DNA from 3 places in the Arthrobacter sorbitolis genome. Region 3 is predicted to be linked to each of the others. Evidence: riboswitches for the same ligand, from Rfam matches in the RefSeq annotation. Region 3 holds a riboswitch; each other region holds the start of a gene.
The links. Region 3 has a riboswitch for cyclic di-AMP ahead of ACX80K_RS14850 (hypothetical protein). Riboswitches for the same ligand answer to the same signal wherever they lie in the genome.

Region 1 (3,266 bases), on a different contig from region 3:
GCGCCACCGCCGCTTCCGGCCCCGCCTCCAACCCCGCCTCCAACCCCGCCTCCAACCCCGCCTCCGGCATCGTCGACGGATCCTGAGTGCCCGAACTCCCCGAGGTGGAGGTCGTCCGCCGGGGTCTCGCCCGCTGGGTGACAGGACGCCGCATCGAGGCCGTGGAGGTTCTCGACGCCCGGTCGCTCCGTCGGCACGTGAACGGTGTCGAGGACTTCGCGGGGAACGTCACCGGCTCGCGCGTGACCGACGTGGTGCGGCGCGGGAAGTTCCTCTGGCTGGTCCTCGAGGACCCCGACGCTGCCGGGCCCCCGCACGTGGCACTGATGGCACACCTCGGCATGAGCGGGCAACTCCTGATCGAGGAGCCCGGCGCTCCGACGGAGAAGCATCTCAAGGTCCGCCTGACCCTCTCCGCGGCCCTCGACGACGACGGTGTGCCGTTGCCGGCCGAGCTGCGCTTCGTGGACCAGCGGATCTTCGGCGGCATGTTCGTCGCCGACCTGGAACCGACCGACGACGGCCACCCGGGCGGGCAGGGGCAGGGGGACCTGCCGCTCGTCCCGCACCAGGCCGCCCACATCGCACGGGACCTCCTCGACCCCGCCTTCAGCCCCGAGGCCTTCCATGGGCGGATCAGGGCGCGGAGGACCGGCCTCAAGCGCGCCCTGCTCGACCAGGGGCTCGTCTCCGGCATCGGCAACATCTACGCGGACGAGGCCCTGTGGGCCGCGAGACTCCACTACGCCCGGCCCACCGATACGCTCCGCCGGCCGGACACACTCCGCATCATCGGTGCGGCCACGGACGTCATGACCCGTGCACTCGCCGCCGGAGGGACGAGCTTCGATGCCCTCTACGTCAACGTCAACGGCGCATCCGGCTACTTCGCACGGGACCTCGAGGCGTACGGACGTGCAGGGCAGCCGTGCCGCCGCTGCGCCTCGGAGGGCCGCGAGACGCTGATCCGCCGGGAAGCGTTCATGAACCGGTCCTCCTACCTCTGCCCGCACTGCCAGCCGAGACCGCGGAACGCACGGCCGTAGACCCGTCGGCACCGGGAGTGATCTTGCCCTCGTGATCTAAACGTGACAATCGAGGAACCACCGCGTACCGTTGAACCCGCGTCCGTTCCAGCAAGGAGGGGCGCCCATCCTCTTTCTGCCGAACCCTGTCGATGAGGATGGACCGTTCGCACAAACCATTCGACAGGGGCGGGGGAACCAGTAGCGGACTCCATGTGAGTCCTTGGGGTAAAGACACGCGTCGACCAGCTTGGGGGCGATGGTCGACAGGTGTGTGTCCGGATGTCCCATCCGAACCCGACAGCTAACTTCGCAGGCATTGGGAAAGGCATCAGCATGTCCAAGAAGAGCTCAATCGCGCGCCACAGGGCAGTCCCCACGCGCACCAACCCCTTCATCACGGCCTCCCGCGCCGTCACCGCCAGTGCTTCGGTGGCCGGCAAGCCCGCCGCCGTGGTCGTCACCGCTTCCGGCCTCCTGTTCGGCGCGGCCCTGCCGGCCAGCGCCGCAGGCGAGATCAGCGTGGACACCCAGGCGGCCGCGGTCAGCACCGCCGCCGCAGGGACCTACACGGTGCAGGCGGGCGACACGCTCGGCAGCATCGCGGCGTCCCACGGTGTCAGCCTCGAAGCCGTCTTCACCGCCAACGGCCTCGGCAGCAGCTCGGTCATCTACCCGGGCCAGTCGATCTCCCTCGGCGGCTCCGCAGCCCCCCAGCAGTACTCCGCCCAGTCGGCGTCCATCGTGGCGGCTCCGGTCGCGGCCCAGGTCGCGGCCCCTGCTGCGGCTCCCGCCGTCTTCGCCGGTAACTCCACCGGCATCAGCACCCAGTCCGCGGCCTCGACCGCGCGGATCCCCGCCGGGCCGGTCGCCGGTATCGCCGCGACGGCGATGCAGGGCGTCGGTTCGGGCTACGTCTACGGCGGAACCGCCTTCGGCGCCTGGGACTGCTCCGGCTTCGTGCAGTGGGCCTACGCCCAGCAGGGCATCAGCCTCCCGCGCACCACGTGGGCGCAGTTCGCCTCCATGACGCCCACCAGCACCCCCCAGCCGGGTGACCTGGTGAGCCAGAACGGTGGCAGCCACGTCGGCATCTACCTCGGCGACGGCCAGATGGTCAGCGCGCTGAACCCCTCGCAGGGCACGCTGGTGCACTCGGTCGACGTGATGGCGGTCGACGGCTACTACACGCGCTAACCGCGACAGCCCATGGGCCGGCCGGACAAGGCCGGCGGCAGGGCGCACGAACGCTGCAGAAGGGCGGGATGCCGGGCATCCCGCCCTTCTCCGCGTCGGTCTCCGGGTGTAAATTCCGGCGGGACACGCCTACCCGAAGGAGCACCGATGTTTCGAGGATTCGCCACCATCAGCTTCTACGCGGACGATCTCGCCGCAGCCCGCGCCTGGTACACGGAGCTGCTGGGGATGGGACCGTACTATGCGTTCCCGCAACCGCCCGAACCTCCCGCCTACCTCGAATTCCGGGTGGGCGACGACGAGGACGAGCTCGGGTTCATCGACAGGCGGTACGCGCCGTCCGGTGCGTCGCATCCCCCGGGCGGTGCCGTGATGTTCTGGCACGTGGACGATCTGCCCGCCACGCTGGACAGGCTGCTCGGCATGGGCGCGACCGAGTACGAGCCCGTCACGGAACGGGGGACCGGCGGGTTCAGGACGGCGTCGGTCGTGGATCCGTTCGGCAACGTGCTCGGGCTGATGAACAATCCGCACTACCTCGAGGTCCAGGCCCGGCGGGCATGACCCGGCCGCCCTGACGGGGACCCCGGAACGACTAGGCCCGGCGCGCGTAGTGGCGGGTGAGCCGCTCGAAGCCCTCCTCGATCCCGACGGACGGCTCCCAGTCGAGGACCGCGCGCGTGCGCCGCTGATCGAACCAGTGCGCCGTCGAGAGCTGCTCGGCGAGGAAGCGCGTCATCGGAGGTTCCTCCGTGCGGCCCGAGGCGAGCCAGGCCCGCTCGATGAGCGCCCCCGCGCCGCGTGCGACCGCGCCCGGCACCGACCATGCGGGCGGCTCGACCCCTCCGGCGCGGCAGATCCCCGCGAGCAGTTCCGCGATGGGCCGCGGTTCGCCGTTCGTGACGACGAGGGCCCGACCCTGTGGCGCCTCCCCTCTGCGCCGGCCGGGGGCGATCGCGGAGGCCTCGGTGTTGACGAAAGTAGTGTCGATGAGGGCGGTCCCGCCGTCGAGCAGCGGCAGGCGGCCGCGGCGTGCGCGGTCGA
Region 2 (3,266 bases), on a different contig from region 3:
GACCAGACGCAAGATCCGAGCTGGGTCACCGTCAAGACCGGCCTGTTCGGCACCTCGGAGTCCTTCGCGCCCCTGCAGGGAGCGAACGTCAACGGCAACGATGTGACCATCGGTTACACCAAGGACCAGGTCAAGGACGCACCCCGCATCGAGTCCGATGGCGCCCTCAGCCCCGAGGAAGAAGACCGCCTCTACCGCCACTACGGGCTCTCCGGCCACACCGGAACCACCGGTACGACCGGCGACACCCATGGGGACTTCCTCGACTCGGACACCACCCGCACGACCGGCACGACCGCGGGAACGACCGGGTTCGAGGCCGGCTACCAGGCCGGCGACGAGCGCGTCGACCGCAAGGACGCGCCAGGAACCGTCGGTTACGACACCTCGGGCCCCACGACGGACGACGCCATGACCCGCTCCGAGGAGCAGCTCCACGTCGGCACCGAGCGTCGTGAGGCCGGCCGTGCACGCCTGCGCAAGTACGTCGTCACCGAGAACGTCACCCAGACCGTTCCCGTGACCCACGAAGAGGTCCGGATCGAGCGCGAGCCCATCACCGACGCCAACCGTGGCGACGCGTACGACGGCCCCGCCATCAGCGAGGAGGAGCACGAAGTGGTCCTCCACGCCGAGCGTCCCGTCGTCGAGAAGGAAGCCGTCCCGGTCGAGCGCGTCCGCCTCGACAAGGAGACCGTCACCGCCCAGGAAACCGTCACCGAAGAGGTCCGCAAGGAAAAGATCGAACTCCTCGACGCCGACGGCACCGACCTGGACGGCACCACCAACGGCACGGACCGCCGCACCAGGTAGGGTCATCGGCGGGTAGATCCGCCGGCACCACCAAGAAACGCCTAGGGGCGCTGCAAATATGCAGCGCTCCTAGGCGTTTCCAGCTCGAGAAGGGTGGTCGTTCAGGGTTTCGGGCTCGGAGAAGCTGTCTCGCATGAGGAACAGTCGACCGAGCACGGGAGTGTGCTGCGCGCCGTCCTGCTTCAGCTACTTTCCAGCCTGCCGATCGCGGGCGCCAGCCCCTGCTGATGCGCTGGATGAGGTGACCGCGATGTGACATCGGGAAAGAGCCCGAGTTAGCGTGGAAGGCGTGCCGTGCCCTGACATCAGGGGCAGCACCCTTGGATGGATTGCCTAGCTCTGCCACTATCGCAAGGTTCCGTTTCAACGTTCATCTGGCAGAGGCGGGGGAACCAATGATCGGGCCCCTCGGGGTCCTAGGGGTCAAGCCGCACGAGGCCCGGACCATAAGAACGGTTCGGGTCATCTCCGGCCGGGGTGACTTCCATCCGCATCCGACAGCTCACCTCGCAGGCATCTGGAGAGGTTCTGAACATGTCCAATATTTCCCATGCCCCACGCCTTCGCAGCAGCAGCCCCGGAAGGGTGGTCCGTCCGGTGGCCGCGCTCGGCGCGGCGTCGGCGCTGATGCTCGGGGTCCGCGTTCCAGCCCAGGCCTCCGCCGGCACCAGCGCGGGCTGCTGCGGATGGCGCCTCGGAGAGCCCGACCGGGCCCTCCGTGACCTTCCCCGGCGCGGGGGCACCCGAGAGCCCCGCGTCGTCCACCAACGCGGCGATCCTCGCTTCGGCAGAATCCCAGCTGGGCGCGGGCCAGGACTGCACAGTTCTGGGTGAGCAGGCGCTGAAGGCGGCCGGGGTCGGTGGTGTCGGGGATGAATCCCCGGCCGGCCTGATGGAGTCGGCGACCCCCGTCGCGGTCCCCCACCCGGGTGATTTCATCTATTACGAAGACGGTGGCGCGGGAGTTCCGCACAACGCCGTGTACATCGGCGGCGGCGAGGCGATCCACAGCGGATTCAACGGCGGCCAGACCGTCGTCAACAGCGCTGACATCGGCTCAGGGCCTTCCTACTACCGGGTCAACGCCTAGAGTCCTACCGCACGACTGAACAGTACGGATCCGAGAAGTACCCGGCGGGGAGACCCCGCCGGGCACTTCTCCTCCGGCCCCCATCAGCATGCCCGTCCATCTACCGGCACGAAGACCCAGGTGTGACGAGAACCCTCCAGCCATGACTCCCTTGGAAGGCGATCCCGCCACGCATGATCCGTCAGGGGCGCCGGCCACGCCGAGATCGCCGAATTTGGCGAATCGGCCTTCCTGGACAGCGACCTCATGGACGAGCAACCCTGCCCTCGGCATCACGAAGGTGAACGGCCTTCAAAAAAATGTCATCCGGCCTACGGCCCGAAACGGAGAGCACGATGTCCCCTGAACCCCTCACCATCCCAGACGAGCCCCGTCCGCCCGTCGTCCGGGTAACACCCATCCCCGCCGGCAGGGAGTACGTGACACCGCTCGGAGCCACGACCATCGCAGCCCACGACGTCGTCCTCCTGGAACTCCTCGGCAAGGACGGGAACCCCGAGGCATGCCTCATCCAGCCCCCGGACGCCGCGATCGGCCTCGCCCTGTCCATCCAGGACGCCGGGACGACCCTCATCAAGCAGGAAGTCGACAACGACGGCAAGAAGCTGTCCCTGCCCACCCGCATCAGACGCATCAACAAGGCCCTCAGCGTGTAGGACTCGACCTCGTTCAAGGGATCTTCGCCCAACGCTGTCCGTCCCATCTGCTCCGGGGCATGCCCACGATCGAGTGCCCGCTCCGGTGGTGCGCGCAAATGGAGCTCAACCGGTCCCGCAGATCCCCCGGCACCTCGGGGGTTCAGCCCTCGGTCCCAGGCTCCTCCGGTTCTCCGCGATCGTCCTGGGTCTTCGGTGGGAGGAAGCACGAGTTACGGTGAGTGATGAGAGAGAAGGTGCACGTGAATACAGCACACTGGTCCACCAGTCGCCTGTTGAGTACGGCCGCCCGATTGAACGATCAGCACGAGACCCAGCGCCTGACTGATCTGGGCGTCACCCACGCGGGCGCGACCACACTGACGGCCCTGGAGGACAGCGGCCCGATCACCCAGACGCACCTTGCCGCCCTGGTACGGGTCACAGGGTCCACCATCGGACAGATCCTGGAGAAGCTCGAATTCAAGGGGCTCGTATCCAGGGCCCGCGACTTTTCGGACGCTCGTTCCATGCAAACCCGTATCACGGTGCGAGGACGGAACCTCCTCCATCGCATCGATCAACGAGCCGCAGATGCGGCTGTGTCGGCTGCATTGCCTGATCAGGTGCTGCGCAAGCAATTGATCGACATCATCACCCGACTGGGGCCGGTTCCCGCCTGACGAACGATCCAGGAGGACGTCGTCCAGTGCCCCGCGCTGTCGACG
Region 3 (3,266 bases):
TCGTTCTGGGGCCAGGCGTAGGTGTCCACGCCGGCCTCCGCGACAGGCTCGGGGCGCGTCCCGGGTGCTGAGGTGATGACGGTGGACGTCTCGAGGAACGGCGCCTTGCTGGTCGCCGAGGCGAACTTCGACCCGAACTCGCCGAAGGAGAGGTGCTGGGCCTTGTGCTCGACCAGGCCGAAGGTCGCGACGTCCCAGAACGCGGTGGAACCGCCGACGCCGAGGACGACCTCGTACCCGTCGGGAGCACCGAAGAACGTGCTGAGGCCCGCCCGCACGCGGCCCACCAGGTCCCGGACCGGTGCCTGGCGGTGGGAGGTGCCGAGCAGCGACCGGCCCGCGGCCGCGAGTGCGTCGAGCTGCCCCTCCCGTACCTTCGACGGCCCGGCGCCGAAGCGACCGTCCGTCGGCAGGAGGTGTTCGGGGATGCGGGGCGAGTCGCTCATGAGGTGCTCCAGCTGTCGGCGGCGGGTACGGCCCTCATTCTGCCCCAGCGCTCCGGCGGCCTCCATTTGTGAACGCCCCGGACGGTGCCTGCAGGTGACCGTCCCGGACCCTTCCGTCCGATTGCCGAGCCTGTCGCGCCATGGGTTAACCTTGGGGGGCGTGGGGCGGAGCCTGCCGTGGCGGCTGTGGCTCGTCTCACCGGCGTGAGGCACTCCAGCCGCGCACCCGCACCGCACCAAGGAGTAGAACCGCATGACGGACCTCATCGACACCACCGAGATGTACCTGCGGACCATCCTTGAACTCGAGGAAGAGAACATCGTCGCCCTCCGCGCGCGCATCGCCGAGCGCCTCCGCCACTCGGGGCCGACCGTCTCCCAGACCATCGGTCGCATGGAGCGTGACGGGCTCGTCGTCGTCTCCGGGGACCGGCACCTCGAACTCACGGAGCTCGGCCGCCGCAGGGCCACGGGTGTCATGCGCAAGCACCGTCTCGCGGAACGCCTGCTCAGCGACGTCATCGGCCTCGACTGGGCCTACGTCCACGACGAGGCCTGCCGCTGGGAACACGTGATGAGCGAGCGCGTCGAACGGCGGCTCTACGAACTCCTCGGCAGGCCGTCCGAATCGCCGTACGGCAACCCGATCCCCGGCCTCGCCGCCATCGGAGGGGTCGAGTCGGAGCGGTTCACCGACGGCGTCGTGACCCTGCTGTCCGCCATGGGCACCTACTCGCCCGACCGTCAGGTCACGCTGGTGCGCCTCGCCGAGCCGATCCAGGTGGACCCCGAACTGCTCACGCAGCTCGACGAGGGCGGCCTCCGCCCCGGCGCGCAGCTCAACCTGGAGTCCGTGGGCGGCTACGTGTCGGTCCGCGTCCCGGGGGTCGAGGGCGCTCTCGAGCTGCCGCCCGAGGTCGCCTCGCACGTGTTCGTCTCCGTCGCGGCCTGACGAAGGCGCAGACCGATCCAGCCGTCACCCGACGACGTCGCCGCCTGACGGCCCCTTCCAGGCGTCCGCAGCCCGTGCCGGCCCGACCGGAACGGAGATGCCGGCTCCGTTCCGGTCCACCGGCTCTGCGCGCAGCCCGGGGATCATCCTCCGAATCGCCGTCGTCATCAAGAACACACCGTTCCGTGACCGTAATGTGACAAAAGGGCGTTTTTGTTGTAGCTTTCATCTCGTGCCAAAGTCGCTCTAGATCCGGCACCCTCCTGCAAATCGCCTAGCTCTGCCATTGCTCGAGGTCCGTCCGCACCATCGCATGGCAGAGGCGGGGGAACCAATTTCTGGGTTTCGTTCTCGAAATCCTTGGGGTTAAGTCGCTGTGTCACAGCAGCGGCCGGGTGACTCCCATCCGAATCCGACAGCTCACCTCGCAGGCGTTGGGAGAGGCAATCCAACGTGTCCAATAGCTCTTCACTGGGCCGCCACCGTGCGGCCCGGAACGTCAGTGCGCTGACGAACCTGTCCACTGCAGTCACCTCCAACGCCGGATCCGTCGGCCGCCAGGCAGCCGTCATCGTCGCCGCGTCGGGCCTGGTCCTGACCGCCGGCCTGCCGGCCCACGGCGCCACCCCCGCTGAGCGCGAAGTCCAGTCCTCCGCAGCGTTGACCGTCAGCCGGGTCGTCTCGGCCGAGGTCACCGTCCCCGCCACCGCTACGGTCTCCTTCGACCGCGTGGCCGTCGAGGTCACCGCCGCCCCCGAGCCCGTCGTCGAGGCCCCGGCCCCCGAGCCCGTCGTCGAGGCCCCGGCACCCGCCGAGCCCGTCGCAGCACCGGCCGCCGCCATCGCGGCCCCCGCCGCTGTCGCAGCTCCCGCCCCCGTCGCGGCTCCCGCCCCGGTTGCAGCCCCCGCCGCGGTCCCGGCCCCGGTTGCAGCCCCCGCACCGGCCCCCGCCCCGGCCCCGGCTGCCGCGCCCGCCGCAGTCGCGCCGGCAGCAGCGCCTGCCGCACCGGTCCCCGCACCGCAGCCCGCTCCCGCCGCCCCGTCCTCCGGCGTCGCCGCCGGCCTCGTCGGTTCCGCGTACGCCCAGATCGGCGTCGCCCAGGACTGCACCGCCATGGTCGAGACCGCACTGCGCTCGGTCGGCAAGTCCGTCGGCGATCTCGCCCCCGGCCAGTTCTTCCAGTTCGGCGACGTCGTCGGCAGCCCTGCCGCAGGCGACCTCGTCATCACCGGCGGCCACGTCGCGATCTACGTCGGCAACGGCCAGGTCATCAGCGGTGGCCTGAACGGCATGAACACCGGCCTCCACAGCCTGTCCGACCTCCCCGGCGCCAGCTTCGTCCGCGTCCGCTAAACACCACCACCGGAGTATCCCCCCATGTCTTCACGCGCCATTTCCGCACGCCATCGAGAAGCAGTGCGGACCACCGCCGGCTTCTCGAACCTCGCCAAAGCCGTCACCACGAACGCCACCGGGGTAGGCCGCCAGGCCGCCGTCATCGTCGCGGCCTCGGGCCTCGTCCTGACCAGCGGTGTCGCCGCCAACGCGGCCGACCTGCAGCCGCAGCGCGACGTCGCCGCCTCCAACGTCTCCGTGTCGTCGGCGCGGCCCGCGGTCGTCGCACCCGCCGACTCCGTCGTCTCCTTCAACCGGACGCCCGTCAAGGTGCAGGCGAAGGTCGTCGTCGCACCCAAGGCACCTGTCAAGGCACCCGTCGCCGAGGCTCCCGTCGTGGCGGCCCCCGTCGTCGAACCTGTAGCGCCCGCAGCGCCCGCAGCCCCTGCACCCGCCGCGGCGGTCCAGGCGCCGGTCGCCCGGGCGGCCGCTCCCGTGGCAGTGAAGGCGGCCGCACCCGTGGCTGCTCCGGC

Region 1: another riboswitch for cyclic di-AMP. It lies ahead of ACX80K_RS00875 (C40 family peptidase); the one in region 3 lies ahead of ACX80K_RS14850 (hypothetical protein).
Region 2: another riboswitch for cyclic di-AMP. It lies ahead of ACX80K_RS12900 (NlpC/P60 family protein); the one in region 3 lies ahead of ACX80K_RS14850 (hypothetical protein).

Annotation. Positions count from the first base shown of each region.
Region 1 covers NZ_JBTNDM010000001.1:185,094-188,359, forward strand. The annotation lists gene rnc (ribonuclease III) at 1-86, shown strand, start outside; gene mutM (bifunctional DNA-formamidopyrimidine glycosylase/DNA-(apurinic or apyrimidinic site) lyase) at 87-1,046, shown strand; cyclic di-AMP (ydaO/yuaA leader) riboswitch at 1,184-1,359, shown strand; gene ACX80K_RS00875 (C40 family peptidase) at 1,362-2,222, shown strand; gene ACX80K_RS00880 (VOC family protein) at 2,370-2,786, shown strand; gene ACX80K_RS00885 (NAD-dependent epimerase/dehydratase family protein) at 2,818-3,266, opposite strand, start outside.
Region 2 covers NZ_JBTNDM010000007.1:38,590-41,855, reverse strand. The annotation lists gene ACX80K_RS12905 (YsnF/AvaK domain-containing protein) at 1-813, shown strand, start outside; cyclic di-AMP (ydaO/yuaA leader) riboswitch at 1,171-1,343, shown strand; gene ACX80K_RS12900 (NlpC/P60 family protein) at 1,532-1,903, shown strand; gene ACX80K_RS12895 (hypothetical protein) at 2,239-2,559, shown strand; gene ACX80K_RS12890 (MarR family winged helix-turn-helix transcriptional regulator) at 2,802-3,221, shown strand.
Region 3 covers NZ_JBTNDM010000010.1:47,894-51,159, forward strand. The annotation lists gene serC (phosphoserine transaminase) at 1-446, opposite strand, end outside; gene ACX80K_RS14845 (metal-dependent transcriptional regulator) at 700-1,398, shown strand; cyclic di-AMP (ydaO/yuaA leader) riboswitch at 1,693-1,846, shown strand; gene ACX80K_RS14850 (hypothetical protein) at 1,852-2,751, shown strand; gene ACX80K_RS14855 (NlpC/P60 family protein) at 2,776-3,266, shown strand, end outside.